DNA from 3 places in the Streptomyces sp. NPDC107654 genome. Region 3 is predicted to be linked to each of the others. Evidence: riboswitches for the same ligand, from Rfam matches in the RefSeq annotation. Region 3 holds a riboswitch; each other region holds the start of a gene.
The links. A riboswitch is a leader RNA that binds a small molecule or an ion and turns the genes downstream of it on or off. The one in region 3 is predicted to bind cyclic di-AMP.
Positions count from the first base shown of each region.

Region 1: another riboswitch for cyclic di-AMP. It lies ahead of ACZ7N4_RS25450 (transglycosylase SLT domain-containing protein); the one in region 3 lies ahead of ACZ7N4_RS11110 (transglycosylase family protein).
Region 2: another riboswitch for cyclic di-AMP. It lies ahead of ACZ7N4_RS08630 (C40 family peptidase); the one in region 3 lies ahead of ACZ7N4_RS11110 (transglycosylase family protein).

Region 1 is NZ_JBVKBI010000015.1:121,381-125,574, forward strand. Features, by position in the region: gene fahA (fumarylacetoacetase) at 1-527, opposite strand, end outside; gene ACZ7N4_RS25445 (HAD family hydrolase) at 807-1,625, shown strand; gene ACZ7N4_RS25450 (transglycosylase SLT domain-containing protein) at 1,868-2,353, opposite strand; cyclic di-AMP (ydaO/yuaA leader) riboswitch at 2,359-2,538, opposite strand; gene ACZ7N4_RS25455 (polyprenyl synthetase family protein) at 3,062-4,072, shown strand.
Region 2 is NZ_JBVKBI010000004.1:77,664-81,857, reverse strand. Features, by position in the region: gene pcrA (DNA helicase PcrA) at 1-1,284, opposite strand, end outside; cyclic di-AMP (ydaO/yuaA leader) riboswitch at 1,547-1,716, shown strand; gene ACZ7N4_RS08630 (C40 family peptidase) at 1,727-3,109, shown strand; gene ACZ7N4_RS08625 (hypothetical protein) at 3,129-3,482, opposite strand; gene ACZ7N4_RS08620 (C40 family peptidase) at 3,883-4,194, shown strand, end outside.
Region 3 is NZ_JBVKBI010000005.1:103,995-108,188, reverse strand. Features, by position in the region: gene ACZ7N4_RS11120 (cytochrome P450 family protein) at 1-653, shown strand, start outside; gene ACZ7N4_RS11115 (transglycosylase family protein) at 822-1,883, shown strand; cyclic di-AMP (ydaO/yuaA leader) riboswitch at 2,067-2,243, shown strand; gene ACZ7N4_RS11110 (transglycosylase family protein) at 2,248-2,967, shown strand; gene eno (phosphopyruvate hydratase) at 3,307-4,194, shown strand, end outside.

The sequences.
Region 1 (4,194 bases), on a different contig from region 3:
CCGGGGCCCTTGCGCTGCCCGGACGGCCGTACGACGTCGGTGCCCGAGACGACGACCGTGCCGGAGCGGCCGTGGTAGCCGATCGGCAGGTGCTTCCAGTTGGGGGTGAGGGAATCCTCGGCGTCCGGGCGGAAGATCTGGCCGACGTTGCGGGCGTGGTTCTCCGAGGCGTAGAAGTCGACGTAGTCCGCGACCTCGAAGGGCAGGTGCAGGGTCACCTCGGACAGGGGGTGGAACAGCGGCTCGACGGTCTCGCGGTGTGCCGGGTCCGTGATCCAGGAGGTGACGGCGCGCCGTACGTCCGACCAGGTGGTGCGGCCGGCGGCGAGCAGCGGGTTCAGGGTGGGCCGGGCGAGCAGCGCCTGGTGGGGCGAGCCGAGCGCCGCGGCCGTGGCGCCCGCGTCGAGGACGTGGTTTCCGAGCCGGACGCCGATCCTCCGCTCCGTGCTGCCGGAGGGCGAGAACACGCCATAGGGGAGGTTGTGCGGACCGAAGGGGTCGCCCTCGGGGACGTCGAAGGGGGGCATGGGGTGCTGCCTCACTCTCATCCGGGCCATGCACGGCGTGGCGTTCCATGTGATCGGGCCACACGTTACGGCCGACTCGCATGTCTTGGGCAGTGCCGCACTCCGGAGAGCCGTTCACCGCGTGCGCGGTCGTCGTCGTACGCCGGTCCGTCCCGGCCGGCGCACGTGCCGGAGGCACACTCATTCCGACGTGCGCGTACGCCACTTGAAGCCGTAGGGCGGCCAAGTGCCTGAAAAGACAGGTGAGTCGGCGGGGCGCCGTGTCCGTATTCTCGGATCATGGAACCCTCCCCGGCATATGCACTGATCGCCACTGACCTGGACGGAACGCTGCTGCGCGGCGACGACACCGTCTCCGACCGGTCGCTCGCCGCGCTCGCGCGGGCGGTGCGGGCCGGTGCCCGGCACCTGGTGGTGACAGGCCGCCCGGCGCCGCGGGTGCGGCCGCTGCTGGCGGCCCTCGGCTGCACGGGGCTCGCGGTGTGCGGACAGGGAGCGCAGGTCTACGACGCGGGGTTACACCGTCTGCTGTGGTCGGTCCGGCTGGACCGGGAGCTGGCCGAGACCGCGCTCGGCAAGATCGAGGCGGAGGTGGGGCAGGTCTACGCGGCGGTCGACCAGGACGGCGTGGACGGGCTCACGCTCATCGAACCCGGCTACCGGATGCCCCACCCGACACTGCCCGCGGTGCGCGTCGGCCGGCGGGACGAGCTCTGGCGTGAGCCCATCAGCAAGGTGCTGCTGCGGCACGCCTCCCTGTCCGACGACGAGCTGGCGGCGGTGGCCCGCTCGGCGGTGGGTTCGCTGGCGACGGTCACCATGTCGGGGCCGGGGACCGTGGAGCTGCAGCCGAGGGGGGTGACGAAGGCGACCGGACTGGCACTGGCCGCCGAGCGGCTCGGGGTGGCGGCCGACCGGGCCCTCGCCTTCGGCGACATGCCCAACGACATCCCGATGTTCGACTGGGCCGGGCGCGGTGTCGCGATGGCCAACGCCCACCCCGAACTGAAGGCGGTGGCCGACGAGGTCACCTTGTCGAACGAGGACGACGGCATCGCCGTCGTCCTCGAAGGCCTCTTCCCGACCGACCGGCCGTGATGCCCGGCCGTGACGACCGAGGGTGAAGACCGAGGGCGAAGACCGGCCGTGCGACCGGTCGACGGTGACCGCCGGTCGACGGTGACGTCCGGTCGACGGTGACGTCCGGTCGACGGTGACCACCGGTCGATCGTGACGGCCGACCGGCCGTGATGACCGGTCGACCGTGACGTCTGACAGACCGGGATGGCCGACGGACCGGGATGTCGGGAGAGAAGGGTGCGGCGGCCGGCCGGAGCCGGTCAGTACGCGCCGAACACGTTGTCGATCGACCCGTACCGCGCGGCCGCGTAGTTGCAGGCGGCGGTGATGTTCGCGACCGGGTCGTAGATGTTGAACGAGGTTCCGGCGACGTGGTACGCGTTGAAGGTCGGGTCGATGACCTGGAGCAGGCCCTTGGACGGGATGCCCTTGGCGGCGTTGGAGTCCCAGAGGTTGATGGCCGTCGGGTTGCCCGAGGACTCGCGGATGATGTTGCGGTAGATGCCGTTGTAGGTGCCCGGGATCTTCTTCTCGGCCATGATCGCGAGCGACTCGCGGATCCAGCCGTCCAGGTTGTTCGGGTATCCGGCGGGGGTGGTGGCCGTCGTGGAGGTGCTGGGGGCCGCGGAGGCGCTGGTCGCGCCGATGAGCGGCAGGGTGAGGACGGCGACGCCGGTGCCTGCGGCGGCGAGGGCGCGGACGAGGCGGCTGTTCCGGGTGCGGCGGTGCTGAACGGCAGCGGACATGGGGGTGTTCCTCTCCGGCGCCTGCGAGGTGAGCTGTCGGGTTCGGGCGAGGAGGTGCCCGGCCGCGCCCTGGAGAGGCACGGCTTCACCCCGAGCCGTACCGGTGCGGCGTGTGCCGACCGGCCCGGCGAGTTACCTGGGGTCCCCCGCTCCTGCCGTACGAATGAGTTCGTCGATGGGTTATGCGGGCGGCGGCAGGATTCGGCGTCCGCCCGACGGCCCGGAACGTATGCGAGAGCACATGTCGGGAACAAGTACCGGATTCATACAACGGGCGATTTGACCTTGATCGACGTTGTATGGGGCGCTTGATCCTTTGCTATTGCCAAGCCTCAACTCGCTTGTGCGGCAAGGGGTGGCGGGGGTCGCGGGGTGTGGGCCGGGTATACGGGGCGCGTGACCCAATTCACGAAATGGCAAATCGCTTCAAATCGGGCATGGGGGAATAGGGGGATTCGCCCCTAAGGTGACGGAAGGGAGGGTGTGGAGAGGTTGCGAAACAGTGCCCGTATTGCTGTTAAGTCAATAAATGTCCGTTCTTACTATGTGATCAAGACCATGCCGGTCGTGGTCCCATACCGCCCGGGGTGGACCGGTGGGCGCTATCGGTGATCGAAACGGGACCGGATACGCTGACTTGAGTGAGGGCAGCGACCTATCGACAAACCGTGTAATCGCCAGCAGACACCAGCAGACAGGAGACCCCTCGTGACCGTCGTCGGGCCGTTCGGGCTGAGCGTGCGGGACCAGGCTCTGGAAGCCGATGTCCAGGCCGGATTGACGGCTGTCGAGGAAGGCTTGCTCGAAGCCACCAAGAGCGAGGTCCCGTTCATCACGGAGGCCGCGCAGCACCTCGTGCGGGCCGGAGGGAAGCGTTTCCGGCCACTCCTCGTGATGCTCGCCGCCCAGTTCGGCGACCCCTACGCGCCGGGCGTCGTACCGTCGGCCGTGGTCGTGGAGCTGACCCACCTGGCCACGCTGTACCACGACGACGTCATGGACGAGGCGGCCGTACGGCGCGGCGTGGACAGCGCCAACACCCGCTGGGGCAACTCCGTCGCGGTCCTCACCGGTGACTTCCTCTTCGCCCGCGCCTCCCAGATCCTCGCCGACCTCGGCCCCGAGGCGGTCCGGGTGCAGGCCCTGGCGTTCGAACGGCTGGTCACCGGCCAGATCCTGGAGACCGCGGGCCCCTCGGACGGCCGTGACCCGGTCGAGCACTACCTGGACGTGCTCGGCGGCAAGACGGGCTCCCTGGTGGCGGTCTCGTGCCGGTTCGGCGCGATGATGTCCGGTGCCGGCGAGCGGGTCGTCGACGTGCTCACCCAGTACGGCGAACGGCTCGGGGTCGCCTTCCAGCTCGCCGACGACGTCCTGGACATCGCCTCCGACTCCCACGAGTCCGGCAAGACCCCGGGCACCGACCTGCGCGAGGGCATCGCGACCCTGCCGGTCCTCCGGCTGCGCGAGCGGGCCGCCCGGCTGGGCCTGCCCGAGGACATCGCGCTGTGCGAGCTGCTCGACTCCGACCTCAGCGACGATGCCCGGCACGCCGAGGCGCTGGCCGCGCTGCGCGCGCACCCCGCGCTGGAGCAGGCCCGCCGGGACACCGTCCGGTACGCGAAGGAGGCGCGGGCCGCGCTCGCCCCGCTGCCCGAGTGCGACGCCAAGGCGGCCCTGACGGAGCTGTGCGACGCGGTCGTGCACCGCGCCGGCTGACGACGCGGTCGTGCACCGCGCCGGCTGACCGAGCCGACGTATCGCGCCGGCCGGCCGGGCCGCCGAACTGCGCCGGCCGACCGGGCCGACGTACCGGGCCGACGTACCGAGCCGCCTGCCCG
Region 2 (4,194 bases), on a different contig from region 3:
CGCGTCGCCCGCGTCGACCAGGCGGTCTATCTCCTCGGCGACGAACTGGGCCTCGTCGTGCTCGGTGTCGGCGACGTACCCGGTGATCCGGGCGCCCTGGCCGGCGTTGGTCCACAGGTTCTTCGGGCGGCGGGACTCGTTGCGCTCGATGACCGCGTTGGCGGCGGACAGGATGGTCTGCGTGGAGCGGTAGTTCTGCTCCAGAAGGATCGTCGTCGCGTTTGGGTAATCCTCCTCGAACTGGAGGATGTTGCGGATCGTCGCGCCCCGGAAGGCGTAGATCGACTGGTCCGCGTCACCCACGACGCAGAGTTCCGCGGGCGGGACGTCGTACTCGCCGGGCGGGGTGTCGGCGTCCTCCGCGGCGCGCTCGCCCGTGCCGACCAGTTCGCGCACGAGCGCGTACTGGGCGTGGTTCGTGTCCTGGTACTCGTCCACCAGGACGTGCCGGAAACGGCGGCGGTAGTGCTCGGCGACGTCCGGGAATGCGCGCAGCAGGTTGACCGTCGTCATGATCAGGTCGTCGAAGTCCAGCGCGTTCGCCTCGCGCAGCCGCGACTGGTACATGGCGTAGGCCTGGGCGAGGGTCTTCTCGAAGCCGTCCGTGGCCTGGGCGGCGAAGTCCTCCTCGTCGATCAGCTCGTTCTTCAAATTGCTGATCTTGGCGCTGAAGGACTTGGGCGGGAAGCGCTTGGGGTCGAGGTCCAGGTCGCGGCAGACCAGGGCCATCAGGCGCTTGCTGTCGGCGGCGTCGTAGATCGAGAAGGACGAGGTGAAGCCGAGCTTCTTGCTCTCCCGGCGCAGGATGCGCACGCACGCGCTGTGGAAGGTCATCACCCACATCGCGTTCGCGCGCGGGCCGACGAGCTGCTCGACGCGTTCCCTCATCTCGCCCGCGGCCTTGTTGGTGAAGGTGATCGCGAGGATCTGGCCGGGGTGGACGTTGCGCTCCGCGAGCAGGTACGCGATGCGGTGCGTCAGCACGCGGGTCTTGCCGGAGCCGGCACCGGCGACGATGAGCAGCGGGGAGCCGGCGTGCACGACCGCGGCGCGCTGGTTCTCGTTCAGCCCCTCCAGGAGTGCCGCCGGGTCGAGCGCGGGACGGGGGGCGCCGTCGCGGTAGTACGCGTCCCGGTCCGGTGGCACGTCGAACTTCCCGCCGAACAGGTCGTCCGGAACCCGCTCCGGAGCGTGGTCGTCCTCGGGCGGCGGCGGGGGCTCCTCCTCGTGCCCGCGAGGGGCCTGGAGGTCCGCCAGGAAGCTGTCGTCAAAGAGGCTGCTCATCGCTCTCCGAGTCTAGGGCGCCCCACCGACAACCGGTCCCCGTCCCCGGAACCCGCCACCGTCGCCGGAGCGTCCGTCTTCCCGCCTACGACGCCTTTCCCCTGCTCACGCACGGGAAGCACCCGGTCACGGACACATGAAACCGCCTCGAGGTCACGGAAATGTATCGGACATACCGCGCACCAACCTTCACAGAAGACACACGAGTTGGCTAGGTTGCCGTCAGGCCGCACGACCCCTCTCCGGCGAACCTCGCCGGGCCGCGCGGCCTCCGCCGAGTCCGGCGCGCCCCGCACGGTGCCCGGAGCCGGGGACCCACCGATCCTGGGGTGAATCGGCCGACTCCCGCCCGGGACGACGCCGTAGGGCAACCCTTCCGAGCATCCCGCCCGAACCCGACAGCTAACCCGGTAGGCGGCAGCACGGGAAGGAGTCGCCTCCCTTGGCGTCGCACCGCAAGCCGCGCCCCGGCGGAACCCCGGGAGCGGGCATCCGCACCCCCGCCCTCGCGGGCCCCGCCCTCGCCACCGCCGCCCTCACCTCGGTGGCCGTCCTGTCCCAGACCGCCGAAGCCGCGCCGGCGGCCGGTGACGGCAGGCCGAGCCTGGAGGAGGTCGAGCGCAAGATCGAGGATCTGTACCGCAGAGCGGAGTCGGCGGCCGAGGCGTCCGCCGCGGGCCGGGAGTGGGGCGGACGGTCGGACCGGGGGGCCGCCCGCGCGGAGCGCGGGACCGGGCGGACGGAACGCGGGACCGGGCCGGATGGGCGAGGGAACGGACCTGCTCAAGGGGCCGAGCGCGGGACCGGGCGGACCGAGCAGGCCGAGCGCCGGGCCGGGTGGGTCGAACGGTCCGGCGGGCGGGGTGCGCGGGGCGACCGGGTCGCGGAGGGCGCCGGGGCGGCCGGGGCGGACGTTCCTCGGCACGGCGCCGACAGCCTTCAGCGGCTCCGGGACGAGGTCGCCCGGCGCGCCCGGCACCGCGCGCTTCCCGGCCTGCGCGGCATGATCCCGGCCCAGCGAGGCACCGGCCGGGACGAGGACGGCCACGCTGCGGCCGCAGGCACCACGGCCGCCGGGGCCACGCTCGCCGGCGGAACCACGCGCACCGGGGGTACGGCTCTCACGCCGCCTGTTCGCCGTACGCCCGTCGCTCCGCCCGTGCCGGACACGGCCGCCCTCGCACCCGTGGGAGCCGGCAGCCTCACCGCCTCCGCCGACGCCCGCGACGCAGCCGTATCGGCCGCCCCACCCGCTCAGGCCACCCGGACCACCAGGGTCGTCGCTCAGGCCGCCGAGGCCGCTCACGCCCGCCACACCGCGGCAGCCCCCGCCCCCACCACCCCGCAGGGCGCCGGCGCCGGCCCCAAGGCGGCCAAGGCCGCCGTGCGGAAAAAGCTCGCCCACGCGCGCGTGCTGCTGTCCGAGCGAATCGTCCAGGCCGCCGCCGCGCCCTCGGGGACGTACGCGACCAAGGCCAGGAAGGCCATCGCGTTCGCCCGCGCCCAGCTCGGCAAGCCGTGCGTGTGGGGTGCGGCGGGTCCGGATTCCTACGACTGCTCGGGCCTCACCCAGGCCGCCTGGAAGTCGGCCGGCGTCACCCTGCCGCGCACCGTCCGCGAGCAGGCCGGCGCCGGGACCCCGGTCGCGCCGGCCGACGCCCGCCCCGGTGACCTCGTCTTCTTCCACGACGACGCCCGCCATGTCGGGCTCTGCACGGGTGACGGCATGGTGATCCACGCGCCCAGGCCGGGCGCGTACGTCCGCGAGGAACCGGTGTCGGGCACCGGCGAGCCGGCCGTCCACAGCGTGGTGCGGCCGGGCTGAGACGGGGGCGCGTCGAGGATCAGGTCCAGAGGACGGCGATGAAGATGTTGGCCGTGGTGAGCAGGCCGACCAGCCCGAAGAGGCCCTTGTCGACCCGTTCCTCGTCGCGCTTCACATAGACCAGGCCGAGGATCACGATCAGCAGGGCCAGCTTCACGCCGATCTTGACGTTGTTGACGTGGTGGTCGTCGGCCTGGTTCAGGCCGACGAGGGCCACGCCGGTGACCAGCATGGTCAGCGCGCCGTGCAGCATCCCGGGCACGAACCGGGCCGTGCCCTGGCCCATCGCCTTCATCTGGGTGAGGAAACCACCGAGCAGCGCGGCGATACCGATGATGTGCAGGCCGACGAAGAGATGGGTGAGTGCGTCCATGGAGCCGGAGCCTAACCGTGAGCCACCGGGCCTCCGCCACCGGGCCGGAACCTTGCATAAATCCGCCCCTTAGCACCCCACAGCACACAGCAGTCCCACTTTCCGCCCTTCGGTCACCACGCACAGTAAATGCGACGACTGCCACCCACCGACGCGGACACATCCGGTCACTTCAGGGACCGTCCGCACCACTTCCGCACACTGCGTTACCAAGTCGTCACTCTCCGGCCTAGCGTCCTCCCCCAGGTGACCGCCTCCCCCACCGCCGTCGGACCGGGAGCGGCAGTCGGTCACCACCGCCGAGAAAGGCCCGGCGACGGCCCGCTCCCCCTGTGCGGGGCCGCCACGGAGCGCTGACCGCTCGGTCACAGGAGACGTACGGAAGGACGTGACGGTCCAGGTGGCATCCCACCGCAAGCCCCCGCAACGCCCGCTCAGCGGCCATACGGCCCGGACGGCGGCCACGCTCGCCCTGGCGGGCGCGGCCGCCGCGACGGTCTTCGACGGGACGGGTCACGCCGAGCCCCGGCTGACGCCGGCGCAGGTGAAGGCCAAGGTGGACACGCTGTACCGGGAGGCCGAGGCCGCCACCGAGAAGTACAACGGGACCAAGGAGAAGGCGGACGCGGCCCAGCGGCGGCTGACCACGCTCCAGGACGAGACGGCCCGCGAGCGGACGAAGCTCGACTCGGCCAGGGAGGCGCTGGGTTCG
Region 3 (4,194 bases):
ACCGGAAGCGCGAGGCGCTGCCCGCCGCGCCCACGCCCGGCGAGGACCTCATCTCCGGCCTCATCCGTGCCTCCGACCACGGTGAGCACCTCACCGAGAACGAGGCCGCCGCCATGGCCTTCATCCTGCTCTTCGCCGGCTTCGAGACGACCGTCAACCTCATCGGCAACGGCACCTACGCCCTGCTCACCCACCCCGACCAGCGCGCGCGGCTGCAGACCTCCCTGGCCCGCGGCGAACGGGACCTGCTGGAGACGGGAGTCGAGGAACTCCTGCGCTACGACGGCCCGGTGGAGCTGGCGACCTGGCGGTTCGCCACCGAGCCGCTCACCGTCGGCGGGCAGGACATCGCGCCGGGCGACCCGGTGCTCGTCGTCCTCGCCGCCGCCGACCGGGACCCGGAGCGGTTCGCCGACCCGGACGTGCTGGACCTCGGCCGCCGCGACAACCAGCACCTCGGTTACGGCCACGGCATCCACTACTGCCTGGGCGCGCCGCTGGCCCGCCTGGAGGGCCAGACCGCGCTCGCCACCCTGCTCACCCGCCTGCCCGACCTGCGCCTCGCCGCCGATCCGGCCGAGTTGCGCCGGCGCGGCGGACTCATCATGCGCGGCCTGCGCACCCTGCCCGTCGAGTTCACGCCCACGGCCTGACCACAAGCCCTCCAGGGCAAGATGACAGACGTTCAACTCTGTGATCTTCACGTGATCTGCGCGGCATGAACTTGTGACAAGTGATCGTCTGCCTATACGTTCACCCATCAGCGCGGCGACGGGCTCCATCCGCCGCGCCGGCCCTGCTGTCGCTCGAAAGGCTTCTGCATGCTCTCCGGGAACGGTCGACACCGTCGCCCCCGTCAGGCCCCGGCTCTCCTCGTCGCGGCCGGAGTGACCGGCTCCGCCATCGCCATCCCGCTCCTCGGCGCGGCGAGCGCCAGCGCGGCCGACGGCGGCACCTGGGACAAGGTGGCCGAGTGCGAGAGCGGCGGCTCCTGGAGCGCGAACCCCGGCAACGGGTACTACGGCGGCCTCCAGATCTCCCAGGAGGACTGGAACGCGTACGGCGGCGGGCAGTACGCGGCCAGCCCCGACCAGGCCAGCCGCAACCAGCAGATCGCCGTCGCCGAGAAGATCCTCGCCGACAAGGGCACCACCCCGTGGGCCACCTGCGCCCTGCTGTCCGGCCTGACCACCGACTCGGGCTCCGTGGATGTCGACACGGGCGTCGGCTCCGACGACAAGGGCGGTTCGGGCGGGACATCCGGATCGACCGAGAAGTCCGACACCTCCGGTACGTCCGACCCGTCGGGGTCCTCCGACGACTCCGGTGCGTCAGGTTCGCCGGATTCGCCGTCTTCGACCGGTACCGGCTCCGACGCCGGCTCCGGTTCCTCCGCGGACCCCACGGCCACGCCGACCGGCAAGACGGGCAAGGACGCCGGTGCGGACACCGACTCCACGGGGACCGACACCACCAAGTCCGACAAGTCCGCCTCGCCGGACGCCGGTGACTCCCGGGGGCCCGGTGACGGCTCCGCCCCCGCCACCCCGGAGGCGGGCGTCGAGAACGACCCGCAGCGGGCCGCCGGTTCGTGGAGCCTGGTCGACACCGGGGCGCTCGGTGGCGGACGTCACCGTGGGGCGAGTGCGGACGAAAGCGTGACAAACGGTCAGGACGACGCGTCGGGCCGGCACGCGTCCCGCGGAACGGACACGTACACCGTCCGCCAGGGCGACTCCCTCGTCTCCATCGCCGACTCCCTTGACGTCGACGGCGGGTGGCGCGCGCTCTACGCGGACAACAAGAAGGCCATCGGGTCCGACCCGAACCACATCACCGCCGGTCAGGCGCTGGACGTCGCGGGTGAAACAGACGCGAACTAGGCGGAGTTGACGCCCCATTTGACGCCGTAATGTCCGGTTTGGCGAAAGTGTGGGATGAGTCTCAGAAGCCCTGATCGTCTTTGAAATTCCGCGCGGCGCGTGTCTACGGTCGAGGCCGCTCGTCACCACGAGCCCCGGCGGCCGCAACGCCGAATCCTGCCAGCGGCCACCCGGGAACAGTCGTCGCGTCAAGCGCCGTAGGCAGGAGCGGGGGACCCAAGGTAGGCGCCGGGACCGGCAGTTGAAGCTGGAACCGGCTGGGGGTGAAGCCGCGACTTCCGCGCAAGCGGGAGCGCGGCCGGGCAAACTCAACCGGCCCGAACCCGACAGCTCACCTCGCAGGCGTCGGTGAGGGGATCGATCCATGCTGTTTACCGGCAAGGGCAAGCACCGCCGTCCGTCCAAGGCCGTCCGAGCCGTCGCGCTCGCCGGTGTCACCGGCGCGGCCGTCGCCGCCCCGCTGATGGCGGCCGGCAACGCCTCCGCCGCCACCACCGCCGAGTGGGACAAGGTCGCCCAGTGCGAGTCCGGCGGCAACTGGTCCATCAACACCGGCAACGGCTACTACGGCGGTCTGCAGTTCTCCGCCTCCACCTGGGCCGCCTACGGCGGCACGCAGTACGCCGCCAGCGCCGACCAGGCCTCCAAGTCCCAGCAGATCTCGGTCGCCGAGAAGGTCCTGGCCGCGCAGGGCAAGGGCGCCTGGCCGGTCTGCGGCACGGGCCTGTCCGGCACCCCGTACAACGGCTCCGCCCCGAGCGCCCCCTCGACCTCGGGCGGCACCGGCGGCTCGGGCGGCAGCACCGGTTCGGACGGCACCGCCGCCCGCTCCACCGACCAGCAGTCCACCACCCGCTCCACCACGCGGACCGCCCCGTCGACGGAGAAGACCGTCACCACCCCGACCGGCAAGAAGGTCAAGAAGGGTGACGGCGAGTACAAGGTCGTCGCGGGTGACACCCTGGGAGCCATCGCCCAGCAGCACGGCGTCAAGGGCGGCTGGCACAAGCTGTTCGAGCTGAACAAGGACATCGTCCAGGACGCCAACCTCATCTACCCGGGCCAGCAGCTGCACCTGAAGTAAGAGGAGCGGCCGGCGGACCCCGCGGTCACCGCCGTGCGGGTCCCCCAGGGCCCGCCCGGCCCCCCAAGACCCCGTGCGGGCCACCCCCCGTCCCCACGGGCGCCCCGCCCCGGTGCGTGTTCCCCCGTACGCACCGGGGCGGGGCTTTTTTCTGCCCCGGGAGCACCGAGCTTCCCGAAGCCCTTTGTTTGGCGGCGAAACAAAAGGTACCGTCGGCATGTCCACGGGACGGTCGGTCGGTGGCCGACGCCCCCGGGACGGTTAGGCTCTAGTCGCAAGGCACAGCCGTAAGGCACCCAGCCCCGCACTTCCAGCGTCACATCCAAGAAGGAGATGCTCGTGCCGTCCATCGACGTCGTCGTAGCCCGGGAAATCCTGGACTCCCGAGGCAACCCCACGGTCGAGGTCGAGGTCGGCCTCGACGACGGCAGCACGGGTCGTGCCGCCGTCCCGTCCGGCGCCTCGACCGGCGCCTTCGAGGCCATCGAGCTGCGCGACGGTGACCCGAACCGCTACCAGGGCAAGGGCGTCGAGAAGGCCGTCCTCGCCGTGATCGAGCAGATCGGCCCGGAGCTGGTCGGCTACGACGCCACCGAGCAGCGCCTGATCGACCAGGCCATGTTCGACCTGGACGCCACCGACAACAAGGGCTCCCTCGGCGCCAACGCCATCCTCGGCGTCTCGCTCGCCGTCGCCCACGCCGCCTCCGAGGCCAGCGACCTGCCCCTCTTCCGCTACCTGGGCGGCCCGAACGCGCACCTGCTGCCGGTGCCGATGATGAACATCCTGAACGGCGGCTCGCACGCCGACTCCAACGTGGACATCCAGGAGTTCATGATCGCCCCGATCGGCGCGGAGTCCTTCTCCGAGGCCCTGCGCTGGGGCACCGAGGTCTACCACACGCTGAAGAAGGTCCTGAAGAACAAGGGCCTGTCCACCGGCCTCGGCGACGAGGGCGGCTTCGCCCCGAACCTCGGCTCCAACCGTGAGGCGCTCGACCTCATCCTGGAGGCGATCAAGGAGGCCGGCTACGCCCCCGGCGAGCAGATCGCGCTCGCCCTCGACGTCGCCGCGTCCGAGTTCTACAAGGACGGCTCCTACCTCTTCGAGGGCAAGGAGCGCACGGCCGCCGAGATGACCGAGTACTACGCCGAGCTGGTCGAGGCGTACCCGCTGGTCTCCATCGAGGACCCGCTGTTCGAGGACGACTGGGACGGCTGGAAGACC